Regions from separate parts of the Dermacoccus sp. Ellin185 genome, predicted to be linked through region 1. Evidence: riboswitches for the same ligand, from Rfam matches in the RefSeq annotation. Region 1 holds a riboswitch; each other region holds the start of a gene.
The links. Region 1 has a riboswitch for S-adenosylmethionine ahead of HMPREF0321_RS12930 (TauD/TfdA family dioxygenase). Riboswitches for the same ligand answer to the same signal wherever they lie in the genome.
Positions count from the first base shown of each region.

Region 1 (5,033 bases):
TCATAGAGCACCTCGGTGAGGGTGTGACGCAGGGCCAGAAATCCGACGATGTCGCCCTCCCCCGCCCGCGGGCCGTCCAACACCCAGAAATAGCTGCAGTGCACGAATCCCTCAGGCGGCGGGACGGTCGTATCGCCCTGGCGCGCACGATCGGCGAGGTAGGCGTCGAACCCGGCGCGCGACGTGTCGACGATGTCGTCGCGACGATAGCCCGTGCCGTCCTTCGGCGACGCGCCGAACTCGTCGAACGCGCCCCTCCAGTCGTCGTAGCGAGCGGCGTCGGGCCTGATGAGCGTCAGCATCCCGTCATTCCATCACCGTGCGACGCCCCCGGCGACTGATTTTCCCGACGGCCGGCTGGACGAATGTGCACGCAAACCGCCGATGGGGACAGGATTCGCCGATGTGGACGGGATTCGCGAAGGGGGACGAAAATCGCAGTGGGGTACATGACGACGTGGTGCGGGCCCCAGAGACCCGCACCGCGTCATGTCAGTTCGCACCGTCAGGCGGCCGCGCCACCCGTCAGCCCGTTGACGCCGACGGGCTTGTCGCCCCCGACCGTCACACGCCTCATGGCGCGCGGGCCGAGGTTGGCGTCGACGTAGTCGCGGTTGGCGTAGTGCGACGTCGCACGGTTGTCCCAGATGCCGACGTCGCCGGGCGCCCAGCGGTGACGGATCGTGTGCTCGGGCTGCGTCAGGTGCGCATACAGCGCGTCGAGGATCGCCCGCGACTCGGCCTGCGACACGCCGACGACGTGGGAGGTGAAACCGGGGTTGACGAACAGCCCACGCCGTCCCGTCTCGGGATGGACGCGCACGACGGGGTGCTCGACGACGGGCAGCTCGGTGACGACCTTGCCGTTCCATTCCTGCCCACCATGCTTGCGCAGGTACGCGCCCCATTCGCGGTTGCCGTCGTGGGCGGCGATGAGCTGGTCGACGAGGCCGCGGAACGGCTTCGACAGCGAGTCGTACGCCGCCTGAGCGTCGGCCCAGGAGGTGTCGCCGCCGTAGTCGGGCAGCGTCACGGCGCGCAGGATGCTGATGGCCGGCGGCTCCTTCATGAACGTGACGTCCGTGTGCCACTCGTCGGAGAACGAGAACTCGGGGTCGGAGGAGTCGATCGAGTAGATCTCCTTGCGCTCGTGCGTGCTCGCGACGGGGTGACCCGCCGTCAGCTCACCGAGCAGGTTGCCGAGGCGCACCTGCGCGTCGTCGTCGAACGCGTCCTGACCGCGGAAGAAGAGCACCTTGTGCGCGAGCAGCGCGCGGCGCAGGTCGAACGCTATCGCGTCGTCGACCTGCGCGAGGTCGACGCCGTGGACGATTGCGCCGAACGCCGGGCCGAGGCGTTCGATGCGCAGCCCGGGCGTCGCGACGGTGCCGCCGTGGCGCGCCGCTGCGCCGCTCGCGGAGTCGACGTTCGTGTCGGGCGTGGTGTCGAGGAGTGTCATGGCAGACCCTTCGTTGCGCTTGCCGCCGCGTCGGTCGACGGGCGGCCGGGTCGTTACTCGGGGCACCCCGGCGCACCGTGTGCGTTCGCATGGGGGTTGCCGCCCGGCCAGCCGAGACTTCGCGCCGGGGCTCGTGACCCACGCATAACGTAGCACTCACCTATTCAAAATAGCGAGTTATGCAAAGGGGCTGCCCGGGCACCGGACGCGCCTTCGGGTTCCAACCACGCCCGGCACCGTGCGCGGCATCACGACACGGCTGCTACGGGGCGAGTCAGTGCTCGCGATCCGCCATCTCACCCGCCGTCGCTGGCCCGGGGCGATGCCCGGCACACGACAGCGGCCGACGACCTCGTCGAGGTCGTCGGCCGTCACCGTGCGCGCAACAGGTCAACCCTGCCGACGCGACGCCCAGTGCGAGCCCAGCGGGTAGCCGCCGTTGTCGCCGTTGTCGGTCGTCTTCGTGGCGAGCACCTGGTGCAGGTGCAGCCAGCCCTCCTCGAACCCGAGGCGTGAACCGGCCATGTAGATGCCCCACACCTGCGCGGTCGGCAGGCCCGCCTCGGCGACGCAGAAATCCCAGTTCGCCTCGAGGTTGCGGCACCAGTCGCGCAGCGTCAGGGCGTACGACAGGCGCAGGTTCTCGTCATGCTGAACCTCGAAACCGGCGTCGTGGCACCCACTGATGAGCCGCCCCGGCGAGGCGAGCTCGCCGTCGGGGAAGACATAGCGATCGGTGAACGGCTCCGGCTTGGCCGATGCCGAGTCGTCGCGACGCGTGATGCAGTGGTTGAGCAGGCGGCCACCGTCGCGCAGCTTCGAGTGCAGGAACGAGAAGTAGTTGGCGTAGTTCTTCACGCCGATGTGCTCCGTGAGGCCGATCGAGCTGACGGCGTCGAAGCCCGTCTCGGTGACGTCGCGGTAGTCGCCGTGGCGGATCTCGACGAGGCCCTCGAGGCCCGCCTCACGCACGGCGCGCTGACCCCACTCGGCCTGTTCCTTGCTCAGGGTGACGCCTATGACGTGGACGCCGCGCTCGCGAGCGGCGTGCATCGCCATGCCGCCCCAGCCGCAGCCGACGTCGAGCAGCCGTTGGCCGGGCTGCAGGTCGAGCTTGTCGGCGACGAGGGCGAACTTGCGCTCCTGCGCTTCCTCGAGGGTGTCGTCCAGCGTGTCGAACACGGCGCACGTGTAGGCCATCGACTCACCGAGCACCTTCTCGTAGAACGCGTTCGAGACGTCGTAGTGGTGCTTGATCGAGTCGGCGGCGCGGCCCACCGGGTTCACCTTGGCGAGGTGGCGCTTCCAGCGGGGCTCGTTCTCGACCTCGGGCAGCGGCGGGTGGACGAACGCCTTCGGCCCCAGCTGTTTGACGACGGGCGCGAGCGCCGACGCAACGCCCTTCGGCGTCAGCTGCTTCGTGCGCACGTCACGCTTGATGCGGCTGAACACCTCGTAGGGGTCACCAGGGTGGAAACCGGTGCCGGTCAGCGTGCCCGTCAGATAGGCGCGGGCGAGGCCGAGATCGCCAGGGGCGCTGAGGAGGTAGCGCAGCCCCTCCTCGCTCTCGACACGCACGGCGATGTCGCTGTCACGCGGGCCGATGTCGGTGCCGTCGTACGCCGTGATGCGGAAGGGCAACGGCTCCTCCAACACGGCCTGGACGGCCTGGGCGACGAGGGGGGTGGCGGTCGTGGTCTGGCTCATGCGTGCGTCCTCATCTTGTCAGCGAACTCAAGAAGGCGGCCCTGCGGGTCGTACTTCGTCTTCATGCGGCGGTATTCGGCTGCGCCGTACAGCGCTTCGAACGTCTCGGCGTCGTAGTAGACGTCGGAATAGAGCGACTTGTGGCCGTGCATCGTCGGCAGCACGGCCTCGATGTCGCGGTTGACGTCGCCGTCAGACCGCCCGGGGGTGATGGCGACGGTGCCCCAGAACCCGACGTTGACGTACGTGCGGTTCGGTTCGAGCTGGTACAGCGGCCACGCGTCGTCGCCGCGCAGGCGCAGCGGGCACACCCACACGGGCGTCATGCCGACGTGCTCGTCGAACCACGGCATGAACGTCTCGAGCTGTTCGAGGGGCACTTCGACGTCCTGCACGACGCGCTCGCGCGGCAGTTCGCCGCGCATCTCGTCGATCTTCGCGGCGAAGCCCCAGCGGTTCTCCCACCCGACGATGCGGTGGTAGAAGTCGCTGCGACGGTACTTGCGCGGCCACACGCGTCGCACCTTCGGGTTCTGTGCGAAGAACGCGTCGGAGCACCAGAACCAGTCGGTGTCCCAACGCCAGATGTAGTCGTGCGCGCTCAAGGTGTCGCGGTCGAGCTCACTGATGCTCTTGTAGAAGATGTTCTGCCCCGGTGTAGTCGCGTCGGGCGGCGGCGCGTCTCGGGAGAGTGGCGAGCACGAGATAGGCCTCGTCCTTGCTGACGATCATGCCGTCGAGGCCGTCGACGCGTTCGCCTTGCCACTCGCGGGTCTCGACGATGGCGTCGATCGCTCGCGTCATGGCTGCGACGCTCGCGAACCGCACGTTGCGCGTCTCGACGAGGTCATCGATCGGCTGCAATTCGATGCGCAGACGCGTCGCGTAGCCCAGGCTGCCGTAGCTGTTGGGGAAGGCGCGGAAGAGGTCGGCGTGCTCGTTGGTCGGCGAGGCGGTGAGCAGCTCGCCGGTGCCGGTGAGGATGTCCATCTCGAGGACGGATTCGTGCGGCAGCCCGTTCTTGAACGACGTCGACTCGATGCCGAGGCCGGTGACGGCGCCGCCGAGGGTGATCGTGCGCAACTGCGGGACGACGAGCGGCATGAGGCCGTGCTCGAGCGTGGCGTCGACGAGGTTCTCGTACGTGCACATGCCCTGGACGTCGGCCGTGCGAGCGTCGGCGTCGATGCTGATGACGCCCGTGAGGCCGCTGACGTCGAGGCCTACCTTCGCTTTCTCACGCGGACGGAAGAGGTTCGAGGTCTTCTTCGCGAGGCGCACCGTGGCGCCGGCGGGGATGGCTTCGAAGGAGGCCCTCAACTGCGCGACGGCAGAGGCGTGAGCGGCCTCACCGGCCAGTTCCACACTGGGCTGTTTTTTCTTATCGAACATCTATGCTCTCCACGTCTCAGGAAGTTACGCCTGCCCCGGTTGCAGCACCAAATCAGGCCGGCTCATTCCCGAGCAACCGCTCGACCCAGGCGTTGCGGAACATGCCGGACGGGTCATGCCGACGCGCCTCGCCGTCGAGGGCATGCAGTCCGGGGAACTGTTCGCTGAGCTGCTGCGGCGGTGCCGCGTGCAACTTGCCCCAGTGCGGACGCGGGTGGCCGAGTGCAGCTTCGAGGGCCGGCAGTTCACGGCGGACGGCGTCCGGGTCGCGGCGCCAGGTGAGGTGGATGGCGAGCATCTCGCCGGTGGCGAACGGGCTCGCACTGAGGCTGTCGCCGGCGACGGCGCGGATCTCCATCGAGTGCGCGAGGCGGGCGAAGACATCGGCGAACCGTGGCAGCGCTCGCAGGGCGTCCGCGACCGTTTCACGTGAAACGAAGTACTCGCTCTGCACCTCGTCGCCGACGCTGGGGGC
Region 1 covers NZ_AEIQ01000115.1:102,926-107,958, forward strand. The annotation lists gene HMPREF0321_RS12925 (GNAT family N-acetyltransferase) at 1-302, opposite strand, end outside; gene HMPREF0321_RS12930 (TauD/TfdA family dioxygenase) at 506-1,459, opposite strand; SAM riboswitch class IV at 1,470-1,598, opposite strand; gene HMPREF0321_RS12935 (cyclopropane-fatty-acyl-phospholipid synthase family protein) at 1,850-3,166, opposite strand; gene HMPREF0321_RS17155 (FAD-binding oxidoreductase) at 3,163-3,771, opposite strand; gene HMPREF0321_RS17160 (FAD-binding oxidoreductase) at 3,788-4,558, opposite strand; gene HMPREF0321_RS12945 (FAD-binding protein) at 4,611-5,033, opposite strand, start outside.

Region 2 (5,033 bases), on a different contig from region 1:
GCTGACGGCGTCCGCCGGGACGACGGCCTCGGAATCCTCGATGAGGTCACCGAACTCGCTGTCGCCGTCCTCACCGAGGGGCGTGTGCAGCGAGATGGGCTCACGGCCGTACTTCTGGACCTCGATGACCTTCTCGGGGGTCATGTCGAGCTCCTTGGCCAGCTCCTCCGGCGTGGGCTCGCGGCCCAGGTCCTGAAGCATCTGACGCTGCACGCGAGCCAGCTTGTTGATGACCTCGACCATGTGCACCGGGATGCGGATGGTGCGCGCCTGGTCGGCCATGGCACGCGTGATGGCCTGACGGATCCACCACGTCGCGTACGTCGAGAACTTGTAGCCCTTGGTGTAGTCGAACTTCTCGACCGCGCGGATGAGGCCGAGGTTGCCCTCCTGGATGAGGTCGAGGAAGAGCATGCCGCGACCCGTGTAACGCTTGGCCAGCGACACGACGAGACGCAGGTTGGCCTCGAGGAGGTGGTTCTTCGCGTTCTTGCCGTCCGAGGCGATCCACCACAGCTCGCGCTTGAGCTTCATGTCCATCTTGACGCCCGACTCGAGCTTCTGCTCGGCGAACAGGCCGGCCTCGATGCGCTTCGCGAGCTCGACCTCCTGCTCGGCGTTGAGCAGGGCGACCTTGCCGATCTGCTTGAGGTAGTCCTTGACCGGGTCGGCCGTCGCACCCGCCGTCACGACCTGCTGGGCCGGCGCGTCATCCTCGTCACCCGGACGCAGGACGAAGCCGCCCTTCTCGTCTTCGGCCTCGCCGGCGGGCTTCTTCGCCTCGTCGACCTCCTCGGCGCCTGCCTCGACGTCCGTCACGACGACGTCGTCGATCTCGACGTCCTCGGCGACGACCTCGTCCGGCTCGCCAGCGGATGCTTTCTTGGCGGTGGTCTTCTTCGCGGTCGTCGACTTGACCGCGGTGGCCTTCTTCGCCGTCGCCTTCTTGGCGGTGGTCTTCTTGGCGGCCGCCTTCTTCGCGGGGGCCTCACTCGCCTCGTCGGCGGTGACGTTCTCGTCGAGCTCGGCGTCGGTCTCCGCCTCTACGGCCTTCTTCGCCGCCGTCTTCTTGACGGCAGCCTTCTTCGCGGTCGTCGTCTTGGCCGCGGTGGTCTTCTTCGCGGCAGCGGTCTTCGTCGCCGTCTTCTTGGCAGTCGACTTCTTCGCCGCGCTCTTGCGCCCGGTCGTCGTGGCGACGGCCTGGGCCGCGTGAACCTCGTCGAGCACGATCTCGATGCCCTCGGCCCCCAGCGCCTTCAGCACCGCCTTCTGCTTGGCCATGGAGATCTTCGCTTCTTCGAGGGCGGTCTTCAGCACCACGCTGTCGACCGTGCCGCTCGCGCGCCCCTGCTCGAACAGAGCAATGACCGCGGGATGGTCGATGTCCGCGGGAAGCGCGGGGGTCTGAGCCGTTTCGGACACTGAGGTCACCAACTACCTTCCGAGAGTGCACAACGCATCGGGCAGGCGCAATCGCGCGCCGAGCGCTTCGTACGAGGGAAGAGACGAACCACGGGGGCGGGATCCGACGAGAGCCGGTTGCCCGAGACTCACCTGAGCTCGCCTGGCACCGTGGTGCCTGATTCGATCCCCCGCGTCGCTTCTTTCACCATTATAGAACTCTGGGTCGAGAACCGCAGAATCACGGGGTTCAACGCCCCTGCGTGCGCGGGTGTTCCCGACCTGACGCAAGCGCGTTAGGCCGGGGTTGGGAGCAGCGCGAGATCAGTGCGCTGTGGGCTTGACCGCGAGGACGGGGCACGGCGCGTCGAGCAGCAGCCGCTGAGCGCTCGAACCGAGGATCAGCTTGCCGACGGGCGTGCGGCGACGCAGCCCGATGACGAGCAGCGCCGGGTCGAGTTCGGCCACCTCGTCGAGGATCACCTCGACCGCGTCCTGGCCCTCCTCCACCTGCACGACGCGGCCGCCGACCGCGTCCGCACTCTCCTGCGCGGCAGCGCGCGCGTCGTCGCTCGGGACGGTCGAGACGAGTACGAGCGGGCGCCCCAGCACACTCGACTGACGCACGGCCTCGGCCACCGCGGCCTCACCCTCCGGGCCCGGAGCGAAACTGACGACGACGGACATGCGCAACCCCTGTTCTGCGACTGTGGCGATCGGCTCACACGCTACCCGAGGTGCCGCGAGCGTCCGCCGTCACGCCACGGGACGGACGCGGCCCGCCTCGGCCGTGAGCGGCCGGGCGATGACCTCGCGCACGAGCGCCGCGATCTGGTCGGCTTCGATGAGGAAACCGTCGTGACCGTGCGGCGAGTGGATGAGACGCAGCCGTCCGCGCCCGTGAGCCCGGACGATGTCGGCGGAGGCACTGACCGGGAACAGCCGATCGGAGTCGACCGCGGCGACGACGAGCTCACCCCCGAACACCCGAAGCGCAGGCTCGATGCCGCCGCGGCCGCGGCCGACGTCGTGCGTCGCCATCGCCTGCGTGAGCCGCACATAACTCATGGCGTCGAACCGCGCGACGAGTTTCGCGGCGTGGTGCTCGAGATAGCTCTCGACGGCGAACAGGCCGCCGTCGAGCGTGCGGTCCGCTCCCTGCGACTCGCGTCCGAACCGCTCCTGCAACTCGTGCGCGCTGCGGTAGGAGGTGTGCGCGATCTGGCGGGCGAGCCCGAGCCCCGACGTCGGGAAGACGCCCTGCTCGAGGTAGCCGCCACCCCGGAAATCCGGGTCAGCTTCGATTGCCCGCACCTGCGTGTGCCCCCACGCGATCTGGTCGGCGCCCGCCGCCGCGCAGCTCGCGACGACGAGGGCGCGCTGCACCCGATGCGGGAAGGTCGCCACCCACTCCGCGGCGCGCATCCCGCCGAAGGAGCCGCCGATGACGGTGTGGAAGCGCGCGATGCCGAGAGCGTCGGCGACCCGCGCCTCGGCGCGCGCCTGATCCCTGACGCTGACGTGTGGGAAGCGCCCGCCCCACACCCGGCCGTCTGGTGCGAGCGACATGGGGCCCGTGCTGCCGCGACAGCCGCCGAGCACGTTGATCGCCACGACGAACAGCTCGTCGGTGTCGAGGGGCGCGCCGGGGCCGATGAGACCAGGCCACCACCCCGCCGTCGGCTGCCCGGGGCCGACCGGCCCGACGACGTGCGAGTCTCCGGTCAGGGCGTGCTCGACGAGGACGGCGTTGCTCGCGTCGTCGTTCAGCTCGCCCCAGCACTCGTACGTCATGACGACGTCGGGCAGGGCGGCGCCGTTCTCCAGCGTCAGGGTGCCGATGTGGACGGCACGTGCGTGCGGGTTGAACCCGTCGTCGGTGAGGGGCGCCGCGGGGTCGGCCACGGCGAGGCGACGGTGCGAAACCATGACGTCCTCGATTCCGAGGTGGGTCGCAACCCACCTCTCGCGCTTGCCGCCCACGGGCGGCCCTGTCGTCACCCGGGGCACCCCGCCGCGAGGGAGGGTTGCCGCTCAGCAAGCCGGGGCTTGTGTCGCTGAAACTCTTGACCTGCGACAGAGTAGGCGGCCCTGCCCGCGGCTTCCATCGCCCGCGCGGCGACGTCCACGATGTGGCGCGCTCCCACAACCGGCACGCTCGTCAGGCGACGGAACTCTGCCGAGCCTTCGTGTGGAGCGCACCGACGGCCTGCTCGTACGACAACCCCGTGCCTGTGATGTCGCGCAGCAGTTGCCCCAATGACGTCCGCCCGATGCGCAGCGACGCCGCGGCGCACGCACCGGCTCCCCGCAGGTCGCCTTCGCGCCAGGTCGCGGCGGCCTCGAGGGCCTTCCACGCGGCGCGGCCGTGGCGCGGCACGAGCGGCAGCCAAGTTCGCAGGCACGCGCTCGTCATCAGCGGGCCAGGCTCGCCGAGCGGCGTGCCCGGGCTCAGCAGACGAAACAGTTCGGGTGCGACGCACAGGAGGATCTCATCGCGCGTCGGGCCGTCGACGACAGCGTCGGCGAGCACCTGCAGGTCGGCGCTGCGGGAGCGTCGCCGGGTGCCCGACGCGGTGTCGGGGACGTCGCACAACCGTGCCCAGGCGGCTCGGACGTCGACGACGCTGGGAACGGGGCGCGCGGTGGCGGCCATGGCCTCGCCGCCGCGGCGGACGTCGCGAAGCTGCTCGCGGGTCTGCTCTGACAGGGACGGGATCTCGTGGATCGCGCCGTCACAGCAGCCGAGCTCGCATTCGATGGCCCACCAGTGCTCGTCGCTGGCACCGAGGACGTGGTGCAGCGGCACGCGGCGCTCGATGCGTTTCGCGAGGGCCGCGATGTCGACGCGGCCCGGCTCGCAGCGATAGGCGATGGCGATGGCGGCCTGCGCACCCATCGTCGCGCGCCGCTCAGCGACGACGTCGAGCATGTGCGCCGTCTCCCCGTCGCACGCATCGTCCGCCCAGCCGAGCACCCCCGCGAGCGCACCGTCACGTTCGAACAGGACGATGACGGCGCCCGCCCTCTCGGAGCCGACGAGATCGGGAAGGGCTGCCACCAGGGCGCTGAGGCCCTTGAGTCGTGTTGTTGTCTTCATGCCCCCAGCGAAACCCATGACGCCACCCGCGCGCTGACCACGAGCCACAAACCTGTGGACGAGGCATCCTGCGGGCCGCGAAACGGGCCGTAGCCGTCACACCTGTGGGTGAGTGGGCCGTTCGAGCAAGGCCAGGCGGGGGTTCGGGGCCCGTCAGATCGTCGCCCGGAAGCCCGTTGATGCGCACGGACGACACATCGCCGAACCGGCCCGGACACGCCGAACGCCACCCGTCGAAGACGAGTGGCGTTCGGGGTGGAATCAGGGCGACGTCAGGCTGACGGCGGGATCTGCGCGACGAAGTCGCGACGCGCCGACTGGGCGATCTTGCGGATGAGGACGACATCGAGGCCGCCACCGATGAAGCCGCCCGCCACGGGGATGAGGCGCGGAATGCGCGTGAGGAAGCGACGCCCCACCTGCGAGCCGAGACGGAACGCAACTGACTTGTTCACGACGGCGAGCGCCGCCGGCGGCAGCTTGCGCGTGGCGACGTTCGTCGCGACGCCACCCGTCATCGGGCCGAGGCCCT
Region 2 covers NZ_AEIQ01000099.1:83,169-88,201, forward strand. The annotation lists gene HMPREF0321_RS11505 (RNA polymerase sigma factor) at 1-1,431, opposite strand, end outside; gene HMPREF0321_RS11510 (universal stress protein) at 1,726-2,088, opposite strand; gene HMPREF0321_RS11515 (homoserine O-acetyltransferase) at 2,158-3,330, opposite strand; SAM riboswitch class IV at 3,365-3,473, opposite strand; gene HMPREF0321_RS11520 (hypothetical protein) at 3,563-4,501, opposite strand; gene HMPREF0321_RS11525 (EcsC family protein) at 4,774-5,033, opposite strand, start outside.
Region 2: it holds a riboswitch for S-adenosylmethionine, as region 1 does, so the genes downstream of both, HMPREF0321_RS11515 (homoserine O-acetyltransferase) here and HMPREF0321_RS12930 (TauD/TfdA family dioxygenase) in region 1, are expected to answer to the same signal.

Region 3 (5,033 bases), on a different contig from region 1:
CTGATGAACACCTCCCAGGGCGCCATCATGGTGAAGGCCGCCCTCAAGGAGCAGGGCGTCATCGACTCCGACGCCATCCGCCTGCCGCTGCTGCCCGCGGACGAGGCGATGTACGCCGTCCTGCGTGACGGCCTGACGAAGGCGGGGCTGCTGTGATGGAGAGTTCGCTCGAACTCGGCCCGCCGCCCGCGCTGGCGAAGAACGGTGCGCGCGTCATCGCGCTCGGCGGTCTCGGCGAGGTCGGCCGCAACATGACGGTCGTCGAGTACGGCGGACGCCTGCTCATCATCGACTGTGGTGTCCTCTTCCCCGAGGATCACCCGGGCGTCGATCTCATCCTGCCCGACTTCGACTACCTCAAGGATCGCCTCGACGACATCGAGGCCATCGTTTTGACGCACGGTCACGAGGACCACATCGGCGCGGTGCCGTACCTGCTGCGCATGAAGAACGACATCCCGCTCATCGGCTCGACGCTGACGCTCGCGCTCATCGAGGCGAAGCTCAAGGAGCACCGCATCCGCCCGTACACGATGGCGGTGAAGGAGGGCCAGCTCGAGAAGATCGGCCCGTTCGACTGCGAGTTCGTCGCCGTCAACCACTCGATCCCCGACGCGCTCGCCGTCTTCGTCCGCACGCCCGCAGGCAACCTGCTGTGCACCGGCGACTTCAAGATGGACCAGCTTCCGCTCGACGGCCGCATCACCGACCTGCGCGCGTTCGCGCGGCTCGGTGAGGAGGGCGTCGACCTGTTCCTCACCGACTCGACGAACGCCGAGGTGCCCGGCTTCACGACGCCGGAGAAGGACATCACGCCCGCGATCGAGCGCGTCTTCGAGAAGGCGGAGCGACGCATCATCGTCGCCTGCTTCTCCTCGCACGTGCACCGCGTGCAGCAGGTGCTCGACGCCGCCGAGGCCCACGGGCGCAAGGTCGCGATGGTCGGGCGCTCGATGGTGCGCAACATGACGATCGCCGCCGACCTCGGCTACCTGAAGGTGCCCGACAACGTGCTCGTCGACATCAAGAAGCTCGAGCAGATGCCCGAGGACAAGCAGGTGCTCATCTGCACCGGCTCGCAGGGTGAGCCGATGGCGGCGCTCGCGCGCATGGCGAACCGCGACCACCGTATCGACGTGGGGGAGGGCGACACCATCCTCATGGCGAGCTCGCTCATCCCGGGCAACGAGAACGCCGTCTACGGCCTCATCAACGGCCTCATGCGTCTCGGCGCCAATGTCGTGCACAAGGGCAACGCGATGGTGCACGTCTCGGGCCACGCCTCCGCCGGCGAGCTGCTGTACTGCTACAACGTCGTCAAGCCGAAGAACGTCATGCCGATCCACGGCGAGTGGCGTCACCTCGTCGCCAACGGCAAGCTCGCCGCCGCGACGGGTGTGCCGAGCGACCAGGTGCTGCTCGCGGAGAACGGCGTCGTCGTCGACCTCGTCAACGGCAAGGCTGCCATCACGGGCGCGGTGCCGGTCGGGTACGTCTACGTCGACGGTTCGCTCGTCGGTACGACCGACGAGGACATGCTCAAGGACCGTCGCATCCTGCGTGACGAGGGCTTCGTCACCGTCATCGTCGTGCGCGACGCGAAGACGGGCGCGATCCTCGCCGGCCCCGACATCCGCACGCGCGGCTTCGCCGAGGGCGACGAGGTGTTCGACCGCGTCCGGCCGAAGATCGAGCAGGCGCTGCTCGAGGCGCGCAACAAGGGTGTCAAGGACAGTCGCCAACTGCAGCAGGTCATCCGCCGCGCAGTCGGCGGTTTCGTCGGCGGTAAGCTGCGCCGCCGACCGATGATCATCCCGGTGGTCATCGACGCCTGAGACCTCGGGGGGTATGTCAGGGGGTTGTGCGAGGCGGCTGAGATCGCCTCTGACTGTCCATCTCGGATGAATGAAGGGTGCGACCCTGTGACGCGTCGCACCCTTCATCCGTTGGGGTGCAACCGGATTCGAAATAGACTTCGAGGTTTGCTATTGAGCGTGGTCAAAAACTCGCATCAGCGCGCGAGCGGACCCTTCGACAGGAGCCACCGCGTCGGCATCCCGTATCTGACGAAATGCGGCGGTGAGCCCCTCGCTGGGGCCCACCGCCACTCGTTCTCCTCACCAGGGGCGGGGCTCTGAGAGGTCTCGTCGGTCGGTGACGGGGCTCCACCCGAGGCCCGGGGTGTGGGTGTAGTCGAAGGCGGGCCCATGGGTGACGAGAGCACGCACGGCGTCGACGAGGCGTCGTGCGTGCTCTGTCGTCGTTGCGAGACCGATCGAGGCGCGCACTGCCGTCGCGCCCTCGCCGAGGCGCGCGTCGCAGAGCAGGTGAGCGCAGAATCGCCCGTCGCGCACAGCGATGCCGTGCTCGTCTGCGAGCACCTGAGCGACGAGCGTCGGGTCGTACCCGGCGACGGTGAACGTCGTGACGCCGACGTTGTCGCTCGCATTCCGCCTTGGCGCGCCATCGTCGAGGTGAGCGTCCGCGGCATTCTGCTCGTCGAAGAGTTCGACGATCCTCACGCCGTCGATCGAGGCGAGACCGTCGCGGACGATGGCGTGGATCTTCTCCTCGCGCGCCTCGGCTTCGCCGCGCTGCGCGGACAGCGTCGAGGCTGCGGCCGCGAGCGCGATGGCCCCGACCGCGTTCGGGGTGCCGCCCTCGTGGCGTGCGGGCGCGGGCGCCCAGGCGACGTCGCCGGCGCCTGACGCATCTCCGCTGACGCGGTGGCTCGCGCCGCCGGCGCGGAAGTACGGAGGGGCGGTGTCGAGCCAGTCGCGGCGCCCGACGAGGGCTCCTGAACCGTACGGCGCGTAGGCCTTGTGGCCGGACAGAGCGACGTAGTCGATGCCCCAGGCGTCGATGTCGACGCGGCGGTGCGGGGCGAGCTGCGCGGCGTCGAGAGCCGTCCGCGCCTCATGCCGGCGGGCGACGGCGGCGAGGCGCTCGATGGGCCACACCTCGCCCGTCACGTTGCAGGCGCCGGTGATGAGGACCAACACGGGAGCATCGTTGTGGGCGCGGAATTCCGCCAGAGCGACGTCGAGGTAGCCCTCAGCCTCGGCGTGAGAGTGAGGGATCGGCAGCCGCGTCGTCCGCTCGTCCGCCCACGGCAGCAGCGCCGCGTGGTGCATCGAGCGGAACACGAAGACCTGCGTCTGTTGCGGCAGACAGTGGGCCAACAGGTTGAGCGCGTCCGAGGTGTTGCGCGTGAAGACGGTGACGTCGTCCTCGCGCGCGCCGACGAACGCGGCGACCTCCTGCCGAGCCTCCTCGTACCACCGGGTCGTCAGCTGCGACGCCCGTCCCGCACCGCGATGCACCGAACCGTACGTGCGCAGGGTCGTGTCGACGGCCCGCGCGGCGGCCTGCAGCGCGGGAGCCGTCGCGCCGTGGTCGAAGTTCGCGTGCTCGACGACGCGCCCGTCGAGCGTCGCGACGCCGAGATCGGCGCCGATCGTGGCCAGGGCGGCATTGGCCTGCTGCGGCGCGTCCGCGCGATGATAGGTAGCCGTGGGCGTCTCGCGACGGGACCCGCCGGGGTGCGCGGGCTGGGTGTGGTGACGCTCGGGGTCCGCGACGGGAGTCCCGGGGGTTACGGCGTGAGCGGGGCGGGTCGTGTGGCTCGCAGCGTGGCGGCGCGCGTCGGAGTCAAGGATCGAGAGAATGGCAGAACGGGGCATCGAGGCTCCTCGAATCAGGGGCCTCGCCGTCGCCAGATGGCTCGGCCCGCGCTTGCCGACACCGGTGCTGGTGGCGGCCAGGTCGTCACCCGGAGCACCCCACCGCGGTGGAGGGTTGCCGTCCAGCAAGCCGGGGCTGTGCGCTGGAACTCATGACCTACGTGAACGCTCGCACCCGGCCCTCCGCCGCGTCCACCGACGTGCGGCCAGAGGTTCGCATCGTGAGATCACCTGTGGGATCGCGGATGGCGAGCGCCGCGCGCAAGAGTCGGCGTCTCGCGGTGGGGATGCCCGTGGTCCCCCGGGCAGCTGGCGGCGCCTCCGACACGGGTCAGGGCGCTGTCGGATGCGAGCGCGTCAACGCGCCAGCGCGTCGGGACGCGGATTCGAAGGTGTCGAGCCGACCCGCCGTCACCATTGGACCCGTGTCACGGCGTGGGTCCGCGAAAACGGCCGGAACCCCCACTAGCCTTGCGGGGTGGCGACCCGAAACAGACCAGCGAACGACAGCGTCCTCGTCGCGAAGAAGGCCTCTTCGCAGCCGCGCGCCAAGAGCTCGCGCCCGGCCGGCGCATCTGCGGCCTCGACGACGCGCGCCCGCACGACCCCGCCGAAGTCGAGCGCACCACGTTCGGGCGGCACGACGAAGAATGCACCCGCGCGCAAGACCGGCTCGTCGCGAGGGGCTGCTGAAGCGCGTCCCTCCGCGTCCGGTCGCGCTGCTCGTGGCGCGTGGATGGGTGTTTCGCACGTCGCCGGCGGCACCGTCCGCCGCGTCGGCGCCGCCGCTTCTGACCTCGAACCCGAACACCGTCGCGACGGGCTCGGTTTCGCCCTCCTCGCCCTCGGCATCGTCGTCGCTGCGCGGGAGTGGTGGGGGCTGCCCGGCATGTTCGGGGACGTCGTCCACGCCGTCGCGGCCGGCACGTTCGGCGTCATCGCCTACGTCCTGCCCGTCGTCCTCACCGGCATGGCCATCCACATGTTCCGCCACCCGCGGGGGCACCAGCCGACCAACCGCATGACGATCGGGCTGACGATCCTCGCGCTCGGCTCGACGGGGATCGCCCACCTCGTCGGCGGGCGTCCGTCGACAGGGGATTCGACCGCGGTGCGCGGCGCAGGCGGCATCCTCGGCGTCATCACGGGAGGGCCGCTGTCTGCCGCGCTCACGGTGTGGGGCGCGGGCATCATCCTCGCGCTCGTGTCGTTCTTCGGTTTCCTCGTGCTGACGCGCACGCCCGTCAATCGCATCCCGCAGCGCATCCGCGAGGTCGAGGCGCAGATCTTCGGCCACCCCCTCGATGAACGCGACGACGAGGGCGAGCTGCTTCAGCGTGACGCCGTCGC
Region 3 covers NZ_AEIQ01000095.1:298-5,330, reverse strand. The annotation lists gene dapA (4-hydroxy-tetrahydrodipicolinate synthase) at 1-156, shown strand, start outside; gene HMPREF0321_RS10640 (ribonuclease J) at 156-1,835, shown strand; gene HMPREF0321_RS10635 (aminotransferase class V-fold PLP-dependent enzyme) at 2,118-3,683, opposite strand; SAM riboswitch class IV at 3,727-3,841, opposite strand; gene HMPREF0321_RS10630 (hypothetical protein) at 4,149-4,349, opposite strand; partial or broken gene HMPREF0321_RS10625 (DNA translocase FtsK 4TM domain-containing protein) at 4,420-5,033, shown strand, end outside.
Region 3: it holds a riboswitch for S-adenosylmethionine, as region 1 does, so the genes downstream of both, HMPREF0321_RS10635 (aminotransferase class V-fold PLP-dependent enzyme) here and HMPREF0321_RS12930 (TauD/TfdA family dioxygenase) in region 1, are expected to answer to the same signal.

Region 4 (5,033 bases), on a different contig from region 1:
GCTGCCCGCGAGACGTCCGCGCTCTTCCAGGAGGCACTCGACGACGCGGGCCGCGGCGCCATCACGACCGAGATGCGCCCGGCCGACGAGGCGGGCCCCTTCTGGCCGGCGGAGCTGTACCACCAGCAGTACCTGTCCAAGCACCCGGGCGGCTACTGCAACCACGGCTTCAAGGGCGTCACGTGCCCCGTCGGCGTCGCCGACCTGCCCGCGCAGACGGACGTCCTCCCGCCACGCTGACGACGACATGCACGGCGGCCGCTGAGCCGGCGGCCAATCAACCGGCCACCGCGGCGCACCGGCCGTCTCAGCGCACCTGGAAGGCCCGGCTCGTTCCGGTATGGGCACTGACCTTGCCGTTGCACCCGTTCTTCCAGTTGCCCTGCTGCACGAGGCGATACGTGCCCGCGGGCGTGCCGCGACGTATGCGCCACTCCACGGTGCATCGCGAGTACGAGACGCCCTCGCGCGACCAGACGTACGAGGTGTCCCAGTCGTGGTCGTCGGACGTCGACCCACGACGAGCCGACCTGACGCTGCACCTTGACGAACGTGCCCCTCGTGCGGAAGTCATTCTTCGGGTGGCCGCCGCGGAAGACCGCCCGCACGCTCGAACCAGCCGAGCACGTGGCGTCCGGCTGGGTCAGGACGCCACCGAAGTGCTGCCCGGGTGGGGCGTCGTCGAACACGACGCCGGGGCCCTCGGCGCGTGACCGACGTCACACTCATCACCCACCTAGACGATCGTCCAAGCGGTGTGAAGAAATCACTCACCCGAGCCTCGACGGCGAAAGACGCCGCATCAGCCACCCCGGATGTCGCACGTCACAATGTTCGCCCACGTCTCATCTCCAGTGCCACAACTTGACGCTTTGTCGTGCGCGGCTCTAATCTCGCTGCTGGTCAAGAGATCCGATGCAAAGCCCTGGCTGGTCGGACGGCAACCCTCACACGCGTGGCGGGGTGCTCCAGGTGATGACCCGGCCGCGTCGACCACGCGGCAAGCACGCTCGGCACCCAACGTGACGGCATCCTCGTGAGCCTTCCGTTGCGCTGCCCAGGCCCCGAAAGGCATGCCCCGCACGACACCGCGCCCCACCCCGGCGCCCCCGCCTTCACGCTGACTCCGCGCACCCGCGCCAGCTCCGCGCATTCGCATCCTTGCCGCCTCACCAGGAGAGATCATGACCGACAAGCACACCCCCGCCGACGAGACCTCGACGCCCGCCTCGTCCACGCATGACGCCACGAGCGCCGAGAACGGCGCGAGCGCCCTGCCCCCGAAACCGAAGAACAACACCGGCAAGTACGTCGCGATCGGCGCAGGCGTCCTCGTCGTCGCGCTGGCCGCCGGCATCGGGGCCAAGGTGTTCGGCGGGAGCAGTGACGACAAGCTGACCCACCTCAAGGTGGGCACGACGGAGGCGTCGGACCCGTACTGGAACCAGCTCGTCAAGGTGGGCAAGGACAAGTACGGCCTCGACATCGAGCCGGTCAACTTCTCTGATTACACCCAGGCCAACCCCGCGCTCTCCGAGGGCCAGGTCGACCTCAACCAGTTCCAGCACCTGCAATTCCTCGCCGACTACAACACCAAGGCGAAGCAGAACCTCACGCCCATCGGGGCGACGTACATCGTCCCGCTGGCGCTGTACTCGAAGAAGCACACGAGCGTCGGCCAGTTCCCCCAGGGCGGCAAGATCGCCATCCCCAACGATCCGACGAACCAGGCACGCGCCTTGCTGCTGCTGCAGAGCGCCGGACTGCTGAAGCTCAAGGGTGGTGGCACCTCGCTGTCGACCCCGGCCGACATCGACGCCGGCGCCTCGAAGGTCACCGTCACAGCGGTCAACGCCGAGCAGACCGCCGCTGCGCTGCCGTCCGTCGACGGCGCGATCGTCAACAACAACTTCGCCGCGGATGCGAAGCTCGACCCGAGCAAGGCCCTGTTCAAGGACGACCCGCATGCGGCCTCGTCGAAGCCGTACATCAACGTCGTCGTCGCGCGCGCCGCGGACAAGGACAACGCCGACTACGCCAAGTTCGTCAAGGCCTACCACGACCCGAGCGTCGAGAAGCTCATCGAGGAGCGCACGAAGGGCACGAGCGTCCTCGTGAACAACTCCGCCTCCGACGTGCAGGGCATCCTCGCGAAGCTCGAGGCCCAGATCAAGGCGAAGGGATCGAAGTGACGGGCCCCTCCCCCACACTGACGAAGGCCGCCGCGCCGGCGAGTGACACCCCGCCCGCCGTCGCCTTCCACGATGTCGGCAAGACGTTCACCCGCGGCAAGAACCAGGTGACGGCTCTCGACGGCATCACGACGCAGGTGGAGCGCGGACGCATCGTCGCCGTCATCGGTTTCTCCGGCGCCGGCAAGAGCACCCTCGTCCGTCTCATCAACGGCCTGGAGACGCCGACGCGCGGCCACGTCGAGATCGACGGCGTCGACCTCGCGTCGCTGTCCGCGAAGCAGGTGCGCGAGCTGCGCGGTCGCATCGGCATGGTGTTCCAGCAGTTCAACCTCATCCGCTCGCGCACGGTGTACGCCAACGTCGCCTACCCCCTCGAGGTCGCCGACTGGGACAAGGCGCGCCAGGAGGCGCGCATCACCGAGCTGCTCAGCTTCGTCGGGCTCACCGAGAAGGCGTGGGCCTACCCCGACGAGCTCTCCGGCGGGCAGAAGCAGCGCGTCGGCATCGCCCGTGCGCTCGCGACGAACCCGGAGATCCTGCTCGCCGACGAGTCCACGTCCGCGCTCGACCCCGACACGACGAAGGACGTCCTCGCGCTGCTGCGCCGCGTCAACGACGAGCTCGGCGTGACGATCGTCGTCATCACCCACGAGATGGACGTCGTGCGTGAACTCGCCGACGCCGTCGTCGTCCTCGAGGCCGGCCGCATCGTCGAGTCCGGGCGCACCGTCGACGTCCTCGGCGCGCCGAAGGCGGACGCGACGCGCCGCCTCGTCGACGCCACCCTGCGCAACGTGCCCGACGCACGCGAGAGCGCCCGGCTGCGCGCTGCCCACGACGGGCGCCTCGCGACGCTGACGGTTCACGACCCGCGCGAGTTCGGCCGTGTCCTGGCCGGCATGTCCGCACACGGCGTCGAACCGGAGATCGTGCACGGCGGCCTCACACCGCTCAAGGACGACACCCTGACGACGTTGACGCTCGCCCTGCGCGGCGACGACGCCGCCGTCACCACCGTGCTCGACGAACTGCGTCTCGCCGCCGACGTCGAGGAGGTCGCCGCATGATGCCCGCAACCGATTGGGAGGCGCTGCGCCCCACGATCGTCACCGCGGTGGGCGAGACGCTGCTCATGGTCGGCGCGACGATCATCATGGGCGGCCTGCTCGGCCTCGCCCTCGGCGTGCTGCTCAACACCACACGACGCGGCGGCATCCTCGAGAACCGAGTTCTGCACACGGTGCTCAACGTTCTCGTCAACATCATCCGACCGATCCCGTTCATCATCTTCGCCGCCGCTCTCGGGCCGCTGACGCTCGCCGTCACGGGCTCGACGATCGGTGCGAAGTCGATGATCTTCCCGCTGACGATCGCCTCGACCTTCGGCATCAGCCGCATCGTCGAGCAGAACCTCGTGAGCGTCGACCCCGGCGTCATCGAGGCGGCGCAAGCGATGGGGGCGAGTCCGTGGCGCATCATCCGCACCGTGCTCATCCCCGAGGCGCTGGCGCCGCTGATCCTCGGCTACACGTTCGCGCTCGTCGCGGTCATCGACATGACGGCCGTCGTCGGCGCCATGGGCGGCGGCGGCATCGGTGACTTCGCCCTGTCCTACGGTTACCGCCGCTACGACTGGGCCGTGACGTGGGCCGCCGTCGTCGTCATCATCGTCTTCGTTCAGATCGCCCAGTTCATCGGCAACGCTCTGGCCCGCAAGGCGCTGCGTCACTGAGACACCCTCCGCGCTGCTCGGCGCGAGCATGACGAAGGGCCGCGAGAATCCGAAGAGGATGATCGCGGCCCTTCGCCGTCAGGACGCGTCAGACCAGCGTCCGTCAGACCAACCGTGCGTCAGCGAGCGCCGACGGTGGCGACCTTCTGCAGGCTCGAGCGCAGGTCGGCCTGCATGCCCTCACGCTGCTGGACGTGGTGGTGCTTCTTCTTCGTGCTGGACGCGCTTTCCGTCACCTCGTTGGCGGGGCCGGGCTCCGGCTGGGGCACGGGGTCGCACTCGACGTCGGCGTGGCCCGGTCCACCCGCCCGCGCGGGCATCGCGCCAGTGAGGAGGTAGGCGGAGATCTTGTCGTCCGTGCAGGCGATGCCATTGAGCGAACCGGAGTGCGTCGTTCCACCGACGCCCTCGATGAGAGCGCTCTTCGGGAAGCGCTTGCGCACCTCAAGCGCGCCCGGGAACGGCGTCGCACCGTCGTGGGTCTCGGCGATGAGCAGCACCGGCCCGACCTTCGAACCGTCGATCTTCATGGCCTGCGCGTTCGTCGCCTTGACCGGCCAGCTCGTGCACGGGAGGTTGAACATGGCGTTCGCCCACGTCTCGAAGGGCGCCTTCTTGTCGACCTTCGAGTTGTCCGAGAGCCACTTGCTCCACACGTTCGACCACTTGATGTCGGTGCACTGCGTGCCGAGGTAGACCGCGTAGCTGTTGTCCGAGCCCGGCCCGGAGCCGTTGGCGTCGTCGTACAACGCGGTCGTCGGGCCGAAGTCACCCTTCTGCAGCGCAGCGGCCAGGGCGGCGCCGTCGTCCTCCCAGCCGAAGACGTAGTAACCGGCGTTGAGGTAGGCGTCGGTCCACTCGTCAGGCCCGATCTTGCCGTTTGCGGGCTTCTTCGCGAGCTTGTCGCGCATCGAATACCACTGCTTCTTGATGGCCTTGCCGCTCGTGCCGAGGTGGTACGTCGCGTCGTTGCCCGCGACCCAGTCGAAGAAGACGTCCATGTTCTTGTCGAACGCGATGTCCTGGTTGAGGTTCGCGTCGTACCAGACGTCGCGCGGGTCGACGACACCGTCCATGACCATGCGACGCGTCTGCTTCGGGAACAT
Region 4 covers NZ_AEIQ01000043.1:36,240-41,272, forward strand. The annotation lists gene msrA (peptide-methionine (S)-S-oxide reductase MsrA) at 1-240, shown strand, start outside; partial or broken gene HMPREF0321_RS15330 (neutral/alkaline non-lysosomal ceramidase C-terminal domain-containing protein) at 308-689, opposite strand; SAM riboswitch class IV at 902-1,013, shown strand; gene HMPREF0321_RS03215 (MetQ/NlpA family ABC transporter substrate-binding protein) at 1,185-2,192, shown strand; gene HMPREF0321_RS03220 (methionine ABC transporter ATP-binding protein) at 2,189-3,262, shown strand; gene HMPREF0321_RS03225 (methionine ABC transporter permease) at 3,259-3,927, shown strand; gene HMPREF0321_RS03230 (alpha/beta fold hydrolase) at 4,047-5,033, opposite strand, start outside.
Region 4: it holds a riboswitch for S-adenosylmethionine, as region 1 does, so the genes downstream of both, HMPREF0321_RS03215 (MetQ/NlpA family ABC transporter substrate-binding protein) here and HMPREF0321_RS12930 (TauD/TfdA family dioxygenase) in region 1, are expected to answer to the same signal.